DNA from 2 places in the Paenarthrobacter sp. NPDC090520 genome. Region 2 is predicted to be linked to the other one. Evidence: predicted binding sites of a transcription regulator. Region 2 holds the regulator's gene; the other holds the start of a gene.
What was found. Region 2 encodes LexA, which represses DNA repair genes until DNA is damaged. Its sites were predicted from a motif close to TCGAACANNTGTTCGA; they were not measured.
Positions count from the first base shown of each region.

Region 1: the regulator LexA is predicted to act here: its motif matches at 2,410-2,425, upstream of ACIQTZ_RS20345 (shikimate dehydrogenase).

Region 1 covers NZ_JBIVXM010000022.1:17,599-23,573, forward strand. Annotated here, with positions in the region: gene ACIQTZ_RS20340 (bifunctional sugar phosphate isomerase/epimerase/4-hydroxyphenylpyruvate dioxygenase family protein) at 1-1,415, opposite strand, end outside; gene ACIQTZ_RS20345 (shikimate dehydrogenase) at 1,415-2,317, opposite strand; gene ACIQTZ_RS20350 (IclR family transcriptional regulator) at 2,519-3,289, opposite strand; gene ACIQTZ_RS20355 (MFS transporter) at 3,494-4,816, shown strand; gene ACIQTZ_RS20360 (FG-GAP-like repeat-containing protein) at 4,983-5,975, opposite strand, start outside.
Region 2 covers NZ_JBIVXM010000015.1:78,394-84,368, reverse strand. Annotated here, with positions in the region: gene hisH (imidazole glycerol phosphate synthase subunit HisH) at 1-344, opposite strand, end outside; gene hisB (imidazoleglycerol-phosphate dehydratase HisB) at 341-967, opposite strand; gene ACIQTZ_RS17315 (histidinol-phosphate transaminase) at 1,032-2,159, opposite strand; gene ACIQTZ_RS17310 (LysM peptidoglycan-binding domain-containing protein) at 2,237-2,596, opposite strand; gene lexA (transcriptional repressor LexA) at 2,947-3,693, shown strand; gene ACIQTZ_RS17300 (ATP-dependent DNA helicase) at 3,792-5,849, opposite strand; gene hflX (GTPase HflX) at 5,842-5,975, opposite strand, start outside.

The DNA.
Region 1 (5,975 bases), on a different contig from region 2:
GGCTGCGGCTCGAGGGCCAATGCGCTGGTGTAGAAGAGGACGGCTTCGTCAAAGTGCTGCCACGGCTGGGCGAGGTTCACATGGTCAATCACGGCGTTTTGATGTGTCGCCGGGTGTTCCAGCCCCTCGCCGAACTCGTGCGTCCAGGCGGCCGTGCCGTCAGGGCTGCCTTGGCACAGGAAGATCTCGGTGGAGTCCGGCGCGGCGATGCCTTGGAACACTTCCTCGTCTGCCTGGACCTTCCGGGCCACCACCGGCGCCTTGAGTTGCTGGGCGCGGGCGGAGGCAATCACGGGAGAGTCGACGTCGAACCCCAACGCGGCAATAGCCGGTTCGGCGTGCGAGGCGGCTTGTTCGTTGATGATCACGCGGGCCTGGCCCATGGTCCACAACTGGACGTCCTTGGTGCGGTGCCGGCCCTCGAATTCGAAGCCGAGCTGGCCAAGGAGCTTCTCCAGTTGGGCGGTGTCGTCCGCCTTGACCTCGGCGAAGTTGAAGCCTGCCGGCTCGTTCACCTTGGGCAGCGTGGCCAGTTCCATGGGATAACGACGGCGGCCGGGACTGCCGTTGCCGGCTGCGGTTTGACTGGACGTGCCCGCCAGCCACTTGGCACTCTGTTCCTCAAGCCAGATGAGCGAGCGCATGGCATCCACGGCCGTCCGCTCCACGTCCGACTGCCGGAACACATCGTTGAACACCTCCAGGGAAACCGGGCCGGTGTAGCCCGCACGGACCACGTGGCCCATGAACTTGGCGAGCTCGAACTGACCCTCCCCGGGGAAAACCCGGTAGTGACGGCTCCAGGACAGCACATCCATGGAGAGTTTGGGAGCGTCGGCCACCTGGACGAAGAAGATCTTCTCCGCGTTGATGTCCTCGATCGGGGCAGTGTCCCAGTCGCGCGAAAGAATGTGGAACGAGTCCAGGCAGGTGCCCAGGTTGGGGTGGTCCACCATCTCCACCAGGCGGTAGGCGTGCTCGTAGTCATTGACGTACTTGCCCCACGCGAGTGCCTCGTACGCCACCTTGACGCCGTGGTCCCCCGCCAGTTCGGCGAGTTCGCGGAGCTGTTCGGCCCGCAGGTCGTCAGTGTCGATCGTTGCCGTAGCCACGTTGGAGCACACCAGGATGGTGTCCATGCCCAGGCGTTCCATCAGGTTGAACTTCGCCTCGGCCCGCTTGAGGTTGGCCTTCAGCAGGTCCGGAGTGACGCCGTCGAAATCGCGGAACGGCTGGTACAAGTCAAGGCCCAGGCCCAGGTCTGCCGCCATCTTCCGGACATCCTCCGGGCTGAGCGAGGACGTGACGAGGTCCTGCTCGAAGATTTCAATGCCGTCGAAGCCCGCGATGGCGCAGGCCTGCATCTTCTCCTTCAGCGTGCCGGAGAGGCAGACGGTTGCGATTCCGGTGCGCATCAGTGGGCCGCCTTTGCCAGTGCGGGTGCTTGCTCTTCGGAAGCGACGAGTTCAAGGAAATGTTCACGCATGCGGTCGCGGTCAGCGTCCTTTCCGGTAAAGATCTTGAAGGCGTCCGCCGCCTGCCCAACTGCCATGCGGCCGCCGTCGAGCACTTCGCAGCCTTTGGCGCGCGCTTCGCGGACCAGCTGCGTTTCGATGGGGCGGTAGACGATGTCCGCCACCCAGTGGCGGGCTTCCAGGAGCTCGATGTCCAGCGGCAGGCCCGGGTGCGCGGCCATGCCGATGGGGGTGCAGTGCACCAGGCCGTCGGCGAGGGGCATGACCTGTCCCAGTTCGGCGATGCTCCGCGGGGTGACTGTCGCGGCGGGGAAGAGTTCGCTGAGTTCGGCTGCCCGTTCCGCGGCACGCTCAGGGTCCATGTCCACGAGATCCAGCTGCCTGGCGCCTGCCTTGAGCAAGGCGTACGCGACGGCGGATCCGGCACCCCCCGCGCCCAACTGGACGACGCGATCGAGCTTGGCCTCCGGAAGCCCGTCGGCGAGCGCCGAACCGAAACCGGAGTAGTCCGTGTTGTGGCCGATGAACCGGCTGTCGTGGATCAAGACCGTATTGACGGCGCCCAGGCGACGGGCGTCGTCGGAAATTTCGTCCAGGTGCTCCAGCACCAGCTGCTTGCACGGATGCGTGATGTTGAGGCCGTTGAAGCCCATCTGCCGGGCCGCTTCGAGCAGACCCCCGACGGCGGTAGCCGGCAGTGCGAGCTCCAGCAGGTCGATGGGGCGGTACAGCAAGCGAAGGCCCTGCACATCGGCCTCGCGTTCATGCATGGGCGGAGTGAGCGAGGGCATCACGCCTTCGCCAATCAGGCCCACCAGAACGGATTCGGCTCGGTTGCTCATCCTCAAGCTCCTTTTACTTTCACGTACCGCCGGTGCGTATCAACGCGGTCCCGACCGGACGTATGACTCAGGTTACTACAGTTGTTCATATTCCGCACGCTTGTTCTTATCGCGAACATTTCGGTTGCACCTGCACCCAACTGGGTCGCAATTAAGCGCGTTTAGAGCGGTCAAAACGCGCACAAATGCGACCCAGTTGGGTCAGCGCTGCGGGAGGCGGGCCGCGAGTTCTGCCGCGGCCTCCTGCAGGGTGGGGACGTGCGCCACGAGCTCCTCCATGGTCAGGCGGAACACTGGAACAGCGACGGCGATCGACGCAAAAGCGTTGCCCTGCGAGTTGAGAATCGGCACGGCCACGGCACGCATGCCGATCTCGTTCTCCTCATCCATCACGGCATAGCCCTGGCGGCGGACCTGCCCGATTTCCTCGCGGAACTTGTCCCGGTCGGTGATGGAGTGCTCAGTCAGGGCCTCAAGGGGAAGTTCTTCGAGCAGCCGCTTGCGCTCGATCTCCGTCTCGAACGCAACGATCGCCTTGCCCACGGACGTGGTGTGCAAGGCGCCGAGGTGTCCGGGGTCGCTCGTGACCCGGAAGGACTTGGGTCCGTCCACCTTGTTCACCGTGAGGTGATGGTCGCCGTCGCGAACGGAGAGGATGGTGGCCTCATGGGTGCGTTCGGTAACCCGTTGCAGTACAGGCAGTGCAGTTGCCGCAAAACCGTGATGATTGGAAACGCGCTGGCCGAGCTGGAACACGCGGAGGCCCAGATGGTACCGGCGGCCGTCCGGCTCGTAGTCCACAAAGCCGTCCCTCGTCAGCGAGCCCAGCAGGCGATAGGTGGTACTGAACGGCAGGCTCGCACTCCTGGCAAGATCCGCAGCACTTGCCCCCTTCGGCTCGTTGCCCAGCAGTACCAAAAGGCTCAAGGCCTTGCCGACCATGTCGGTCTTTGTGTCCTCTTTCACACTCATAGGAGAAATGCTCTCACATTGTGAGAGCTATTTCTAGATGGTGATTACTTCTCTTGACAAGTGACCGCACTCACAGCCACTATTGCTGTATTACACAAGTAGCTCTCACCATGTGGTTACTTATCGGGAAGCTCAGGCCGCACCTCGCCCGGGATCCCCGCACAGCTTTATCCGCGACATCGTCGTCACAGAAGGAACACCCCCATGAGCCAAACAATGCCGTCAGCGACGCCAGGCACAGAAACAACCAAGGGAACGCCCAAGAAAGCCGCACTCGCCAGCTTCCTCGGCAGCGCCGTTGAGTACTACGACTTCTTCATCTTCGGATCGGCCGCCGCGCTGATCTTCCCGCACGTTTTCTTCCCGGATGCGGACGCCAACGCCGCCATCATGTCCTTCGCGACCTTTGGCTTCGCCTACGTCGCTCGCCCGGTGGGCGCCATCATCCTGGGCCACTTCGGTGACCGGATCGGCCGCCAGAAGGTCCTGATGTTCACGCTGGTCCTTATGGGTGCGGCAACCTTTGTGATCGGCTGCCTGCCGGACTTCAAGACCATCGGCTGGTGGGCACCCGTACTGCTGGTGCTGGCCCGCCTGGCCCAGGGTCTCTCCGCCGCCGGCGAGCAGGCCGGCGCCTCCTCCATGACGCTGGAGCACGCTCCGGACAACCGCCGTTCGTTCTTCACTTCCTGGACCCTCACCGGAACGCAGGGTGGACAGATCCTGGCAGCGCTCGTCTTCATCCCGGTCGTGGCACTTCCCGACGAGATCAAGTACGGCATCGGCTGGCGCATCCCGTTCTGGCTCAGTGCCGTGGTGGTGATGGTGGCCTACTTCATCCGCCGCACCCTGCACGAGCCGCCCGCATTTGCCGAGGCCAAGAAGAACAACCAAATCGCAAAACTGCCCATCGCCGACCTCCTGAAGCTGCACTGGCGCGACGTCCTCCGCGTGGTGTGCTGCGCCTTCATCGCCGCCGTCAGCACGGTGTTCGGAACCCTGGCCATCAAGTACGCCCAGGACGTAGCCCACGTAAACAGCACCATTACGCTGTGGCTAGTGGTTGCGGCCAACATCGTGGCACTTGGCACCCAGCCCCTGTTCGGCATGCTGGCGGACAAGATCGGCCGCAAGCCCGTGTTCGTCTACGGAGCCCTGGCCAGCGCCATCATGACACCGGTCTTCCTCCTGACCCTCGAAGGCGGCAATGTGCCGCTGATGTTCCTGGTCTCCATCGTGTTCTTCTCGTTCGGTTATGCCGCAGCCAACGCCGTCTGGCCGTCGTTCTATGGAGAAATGTTCAGCACCAAGGTCCGTTTCTCCGGCCTGGCCATCGGCACGCAGCTCGGCTTCCTCATGGCAGGCTTCGCTCCGGCAATCGTTACGGCCATGGGCGGAACCAAGGCCGGCGGATGGGTCCAGATCTCCATCTTCAGCGGCATCATCTGCGTGATCGCCGCCGTCTCCGCCCTGACGGCCCGTGAATCCGCAAAGGTCCCGACGGCCCAACTCGGCCTGCACAAGTAGTCCAGCCTGTAACGGAGGAGCGCTCCTTCCCGGCTCCTGGGAGCGCCCACCAGTGACGACACACAGAAATGCCCGGCATGTTCCCCAACATGCCGGGCATTTCAGCGTCCCGCGCAACCTGATTGCGGAGCACGCAGCGCGAGTAGGCGAAGGAATGCTGGCGGGACTACCGCGGATTCAGGGCCACCGGCTTGAACTTGCCTGCGCCGGTCCCGGAGTACAGCAGCAACGAGCCATCCCCGGCTGCCCCCACCACTGAGGGGTCGCCAGTCCCGGTAAATCCGTTGCCCAACGCCGCGATGCCGGAGAACATGTTCCATCCGGACCCGAGGTAGGAACGCGACAGGAAGCCACCGGATCCGTCGCCCGGGTAGAGCCATAACCCACCATCGTTGCTCCGGCCCAGGATGTCCTCCCGGCCATCGCCATTGAAGTCGCCGGCCTGCAGCACCAGGTTGAACATGTCCCAGCCGGAGCCGATCTGTTTCCGGGCCAGGAACCCGCCGCTGCCATTCCCGGGATAGGCCCACAACGTTCCATCCGAGGACGCCGCCACGATGTCCGGCTTTCCGTCACCGGTGAAATCGCCGGGGGCAAGCATTTGCGTGAACCACTGCCACCCCGTACCAATCTGCTTCCGGGCCAGGAACTGCCCCTTGCCGTCCGTCGGGTAAAGCCACAGGGTCCCATCGGTTGCCCGCGCCACCAGATCGGGACGGGAATCGCCGTCGAAATCGCCGGCGCTGAGCACCGTGGTGAACATGTTCCACCCCGTCCCGATCTGCTTGCGCGGCAGGAAGCCCCCCGAACCGTTTCCCGGGTAAAGCCACAGAACGCCGTCCTTGCCACGCGCCAGGACGTCAGCCACGCCGTCGCCGTCGAAATCGCCGGCCTCCCAGACCTGGCTGAAAGCGGTCCAGCCGGCACCGATGGCAAGACGGTCAGCGAAACCGCTGCCGTCGCCCGGGTACAGGGTCATGCCGCCGCCCGGCGCGGCCGCCAGGACATCCGCTGACTTGTCACCCGTCAGGTCCGGGCCGCCGATGAGGTCGCCGGCACCGTTCCAACCACTTCCGACGGCGGCACGCGGCTTGAAGCCGCCCTCACCGTCGCCGGGGTAGACATAGAGGGTCCCGTCACTGGCCCGGGCGAGGAGTCC
Region 2 (5,975 bases):
GCCTCGAACATCACCTGAAGGCCAACACAAATGGCGAGGACCGGCCGGCCTCCGGCAACGCGGCGCCCGATCATGCGGATGCCATCAACGGCCTTGAGCTCCTTCATGACAGTCTCGAACGCACCGACTCCGGGAACCACCAGTCCGTCAGCGTTCAGCACGTCTTCCGGCTTGGCGCTCAACACGACGTGGGCGCCTGCGCGCTCCAGTGCCCGCACCGCCGACCGCACATTTCCCGAGCCGTAATCAAGCACCGTAACCGTGGGCTTGCCCTCGGGCGATTCGGGCTTTGCGGAAGCCGATGCGTCAGTCACCGCACCGTCTTTGAGGATCTGGTTGCTCATAGTGCTCCCTTGGTGGACGGAATACCCTCCACGCGGGGATCGGATTCAACGGCCGCGCGGAGCGCCCGGGCGAATGCCTTGAACTGTGCCTCAACAATGTGGTGGGGGTCGCGTCCTGCCAGGACATTCATGTGCAGGCAGATACCTGCGTGCAGCGTGATGGCTTCGAAGACGTGCCGCGTCAGTGAACCAGTGAAGTGTCCCCCGATCAGGTGGTACTCCTGTCCGGCGGGCTCCCCGCCGTGCACCAGGTAGGGGCGGCCGGAAACGTCCACAACTGCGTGGGCCAAGGCCTCATCCAGGGGAACGGTGGCCTCGCCGAAGCGACGGATACCGGCCTTGTTTCCCAACGCAGTCCGCAGGACCTCGCCGAAGGTGATGGCCACGTCTTCAACGGTGTGGTGGGCGTCGATATGGGTGTCCCCCGTGGCCTTGACCGTCATGTCGATCAAGGAGTGCTTGCACAGCGCAGTCAGCATGTGGTCGTAGAACGGGACCGAGGTGCTGATGTCCGAGACACCCGAACCGTCCAGGTTGATCTCCACCAGGACAGAAGACTCACTGGTGGTGCGCTCCATGCGCGCGGTACGGGCAGCGGACGGCGTGGCGCCGGTTTCGCTCATCTGGGGAACGTCCTTAACACGAAAAGGGAAATGGATCTAGGGACAAGTCTAAGTGGGTGGCTTCTCAACCGAGCCGTGGAGCAACACCGGCCTCGCCGGCCAACAGCGCTTCAAGTGCTTCCAGGAACGCTGTGGTCTCCCGTTCGGTACCGGCAGTGACACGCAAGTGCCCGGGGATCCCAACATCGCGGATCAGTACTCCAGCATCCAGCAGGCCCTGCCAGATGGCTTGCGGGTTCTTCAAGCCACCAAAGAACACGTAATTGGAATCCGAGGCCGCCGGCTTGAGGCCCATCCGCAGCAATTCAGTGACGATGCGGTCACGCTGGACCTTAATGTCCTCGACGTCGGCCATCAGGGCCTCGCGGTGCTGCAGGGCTGCCAGGGCGGTCGCCTGCGTTACCGCCGAGAGGTGGTACGGCAGCCGGACCAGCCGGATGGCATCGGTGACCTCGGGCGCCGCAGCCATGTAGCCCAACCGCGCACCGGCAAGGGCGAAAGCCTTGCTCATGGTGCGGGAAACAATGAGCCGTTCGCGGCCCGGCAGCAAGGTCAGGGCACTGGGAGTGTTGTCGTGGGCGAATTCGTGGTAAGCCTCGTCCACGATCACGATCGCCTGGCTGGCCTCTCCTGCTTCATAGACAGCCTCCACGACGTCCAACCCAAGACCCGTTCCGGTGGGGTTGTTGGGCGAGCACAGGAAGACGATATTTGCGCCCGCCTCAGCCACCTGCGCAGCGGCGGACGCGGCATCCAAACTGAAATCCCCGCCACGAACACCACGGACGTACTCAGTGTCCGTGCCGCTGGCCAGGAGGGGGTACATGGAATACGTGGGAGGGAACCCAAGGGCCTTACGGCCGGGACCACCGAAAGCCTGGAGGATCTGCTGGAGAACCTCGTTGGATCCGTTGGCAGCCCAGATGTTCGCAGGACTGAGGCCGTGGCCCAGGAATTCCGCCAACGCCTCCCGCAATTCAGTGAACTCGCGGTCGGGGTAACGGTTCAGTCCGGTGGCCGCTGCGGCCACGGCTTCGGTGATCGCGGCCTGGACATCGGCGGGCACGCCATGGGTGTTCTCGTTGACGTTGAGCAGAATCGGAACGTCAAGCTGCGGTGCGCCGTAGGGGCTTAGTCCACGCAGGTTGGTCCGGAGGGGAAGTCGGTCGAGTCGCTCAAGCTGGTCAGTCACCCCACCAGTTTAAGGTGCGCCGGTGAGTGCCCTGTAACTGTGACGCCGGAGAGGATTCGCGCCACCGTCCGGATGGACTACTTGGCAGGAACAAACAATTGCTGACCGGGGGTGATGCGTCCGCCGCGGAGATCATTCAGCTGGATGATCTCCGTGATGACGTCCCGCGGGTCACGCTCGGGTGCGGCAGATCCTGCAATGCCCCACAGGGACTGACCGGGCTGCACGGTGACACTGACGGCGACTGGCGGTTGCAGTTGCGACGGGGAATCCGAGGCCTTGGCCGGCGAGTTCAGGAAGCCCGCAAACGTGAGCAGCGCGGCCACGAGCAACATGGCCGGGATGCCAAAGAAAACGATCCGCCCGCGCCGGGTGAGCCGGATGCGGGTGGGTACCGGCGCGTTGCGGAACTCGTGGAACGTTGTGACTGCGGACATGAGCTGAGCCCTTCTGAGCGATTGCCTGGTCCCGGGGAACCGGGACCCTGCTGCCAATACCTTGTGTTCGTTGGTCTCGCCGCGATATTCGAACACTTCCTTCGAACATCCCGGCTTCGATCCGGATTACTAGAACACATATTCGAACCTTGCTATGACATTTTTAGCACTTATCAACGAACGGTGTCGAGACTCGCTAGAACAAATGTTTGATAAACGCTGGTGCCTGGCCTACGTTTGAGGGAAGAAACAGGCACAAAAGCAGTGCATCAGGAGGGTCCGACATTTTTGACCCACATCCCGGCAGCACTCAGAACGCCGCCGGGCGGAACGGAAGGGCAATGGCGAACATGGCAGCGAAGGCCACAGGCGGCGGGGCACCCCTGCGGAGCCAACAGCCCACCAAAAGTCCCAAAAGCCTGACTGTCCGGCAGAAGAAGATCCTCGAGACCATCCAGCGCTCCGTCAATGACAACGGCTACCCGCCCAGCATGCGCGAAATCGGGGATACGGTCGGATTGGCCAGCCTCTCGAGCGTCACCCACCAGTTGTCCCAGCTGGAAAAACTCGGCTACCTCAGGAGGGACCCCAAGCGTCCTCGCGCCATGGAAGTCCTCATGCCACTGACCCTTGACGGTGGTGCCACCATCCCGGGAGTGGAAGCCCCCGCAACGTTGCGCAGTACCGGTGGCCTCGCCGTCACCGAGCTGGCAAGTGCCAGCGACACCGCGATGGTTCCCCTGGTGGGCCGCATCGCTGCCGGTGGCCCGATCCTGGCCGACCAGACCGTGGAGGACGTCCTGCCCCTCCCGCGGCAATTGGTGGGCCATGGCGAACTCTTCATGCTGAAGGTCGCCGGTGATTCCATGATCGATGCCGCCATCTGCGATGGCGACTGGGTTGTTGTCCGCCGGCAGAACGACGCCATCAACGGCGATATCGTGGCAGCCCTCCTGGACGACGAGGCCACGGTCAAAACATTCCGGCAGCGCGACGGCCACACCTGGCTCCTCCCCCAGAACACCCAGTACGAGCCCATCCTTGGCGATCAGGCCACCATCATGGGCAAAGTCGTGTCGGTGTTGCGCTCCCTTTAAGGGCCAGCCTCCAGAAAGTCTGTTCGAAGACCCGCGTCGGCACACACTGCTTCAGGGGAGCCCGCGCCAGCGGTGGCGGGCACCCCTGAGGAATCGTCTTATCGCCCGCTCCGGGCCAGCCTTTGCAAGGCGCCCTGGACGGTCTTCCGGTCGGTCGTGGCCCAGAAGGGCGGCAAGGCAGCCCGCAGGAAGCCGCCGTACCTTTCGGTGGAAAGCCTCGAGTCGAGTATCGCCACCACGCCCTTGTCTCCCGTAGACCGGATCAACCGGCCTGCTCCCTGCGCCAGGCGGATTGCGGCATGGGTCGCCGAGACGGCCATGAACCCGTTTCCACCGGACTGAGCCACAGCACGCGACCTTGCCGTCATCAAGGGATCATCGGGCCGTGGGAAGGGGATCCTGTCAATGACCACCAGGCGGCACGAGCCGCCCGGCACGTCCACCCCCTGCCACAGCGACATGGTGCCGAAAAGGCACGTATCGGGTTCGTCGGCGAACTGTTTCACCAGCGCTGCCATGGTGGATTCTCCTTGGCACAGGATGTCCACATCGAGCCGCAGCCGCATGGCATCCGCGGCCTCCTCGGCTGCCCGCCGGGAGGAAAACAGGCACAACGCTCCGCCGCCGGAGGCACGGATGAGGTCCTCAAGCTCGTCGAGGGCTTCGGGCGAGGTGCCGCGTCCGGGCTTGGGCAAGTGCTTGGCCACGTAGAGGACGCCCTGCTTCGGATAGTCAAAGGGCGATCCCACATCCAAGCCTGTCCAGCTGGGAGCTCCGTCCCCCAGCAGGCCCAGCCCGCCCGCGGCCGGCTCGAACGCCGACCCGATGGCCAGCGTGGCGGACGTCAGAACCACCGTGTGGCCCGCAAACAGCCCTTCCCGGAGGCGTCCGGCCACGCTCAGGGGAGCAATATTAATGAGTGCGGGAGCTGTTTCGTCAGGCGGCGAGTAGCCCTGCTGGGGATCGAAAGTGCTGTTCCTGGAGAACCACACCACTTCACGATTTTCCTTCGCGGCCAGCAACCGCTCCGATAGCTCCAGAATGAGCATGAGCCGCGAACGGGCCAACTGGCGTCCACCGTCCACGGCGTTCGACGAATCCGTTTTCGAATCGGACAGGGCGGCCCTGGTGGCGTCCCGGAGCTGGTCCAGGCAATCAAGTTGTTCGTCATTGAGGCCGTTGGGCACCAAGCCGCTTGGAACACCAACCAGGGCCATGTCCAACCTGTCCGCGGCCGCGTTCAGGGCATCGACGGTGATGGCCGTGTGCTTGCGTGCGCTTGAGGCCGCAGCATGGATCATGGCCACGGACAACTGGCCGGACACGGCTCCCGTGACCCGGTCCTGGAGTTCGTGGGCTTCGTCCACCACCACAACGTCATACTCCGGAAGGACTGCCAGTCCCTCAAAGGCGCTCACGGCGAGCATCGCGTGGTTGGTGACCACCACGTCGGCTTCCGCCGCCCGGGCGCGTGCCTGCTCGCTGAAGCACTCCTCCGCCAAGGGACACTTCTGCGCCCCCAGGCATTCCATCGAGGTAACTGAAACCTGGCGCCATGCACGGTCTGTCACACCCGGCATCAGTTCGTCGCGGTCGCCCGTGGCGGTCTTCTCCGCCCACTCGCGCAGCCGCACCACTTCCTTGCCCAGTTGCGACGACGGCCCGCCCAGCGATGCGGCGAAGTGCGGCACGCTGGTGTCCTCTCCAAGGGAGAAAAGCTGTCCCTCGGAGGGTTCTTCGCTGGGAAACCCGCCCTCGAGCTTTTGCAGGCACACGTAATTGGCCCGGCCCTTGACGAGCGCCACATTCACTGGCCGTTCCAAGGCCGGGTTGATGGTCTCCAGCAGGCGGGGAAGGTCCCTCCCCACGATCTGCGTCTGGAGGGCCAGGGTGGCGGTGGACACCAGCGTGGGCTTGTTGCTGTCCATGGAATGGGCGATCAACGGGATCAGGTAAGCCAACGACTTACCCGTTCCCGTTCCCGCCTGGACCAGCAGGTGTTCCCCGGACTCGATGGCCCGGGCAACGTGCTTGGCCATTTCATGCTGGCCAGTGCGGCTTTGGCCGCTCATGCCTGCAACAGCCTTGTCCAACAGCTCGAGGGTGAACTTCTCCCCCACCGACGCAGCGGGTTCCGCCGCCACCTTCTCAACCATTGCTGACGAACGACTCCAGCTCGGCGGCCAGGCCCTCGCGGACCATCGCCACCACGCGCGTGCCGTCTTCCTCGTGCTCAAGGCTAAGGATTTCGGCGTCGGAGTTATGCAGCTTGTTGATCAGCT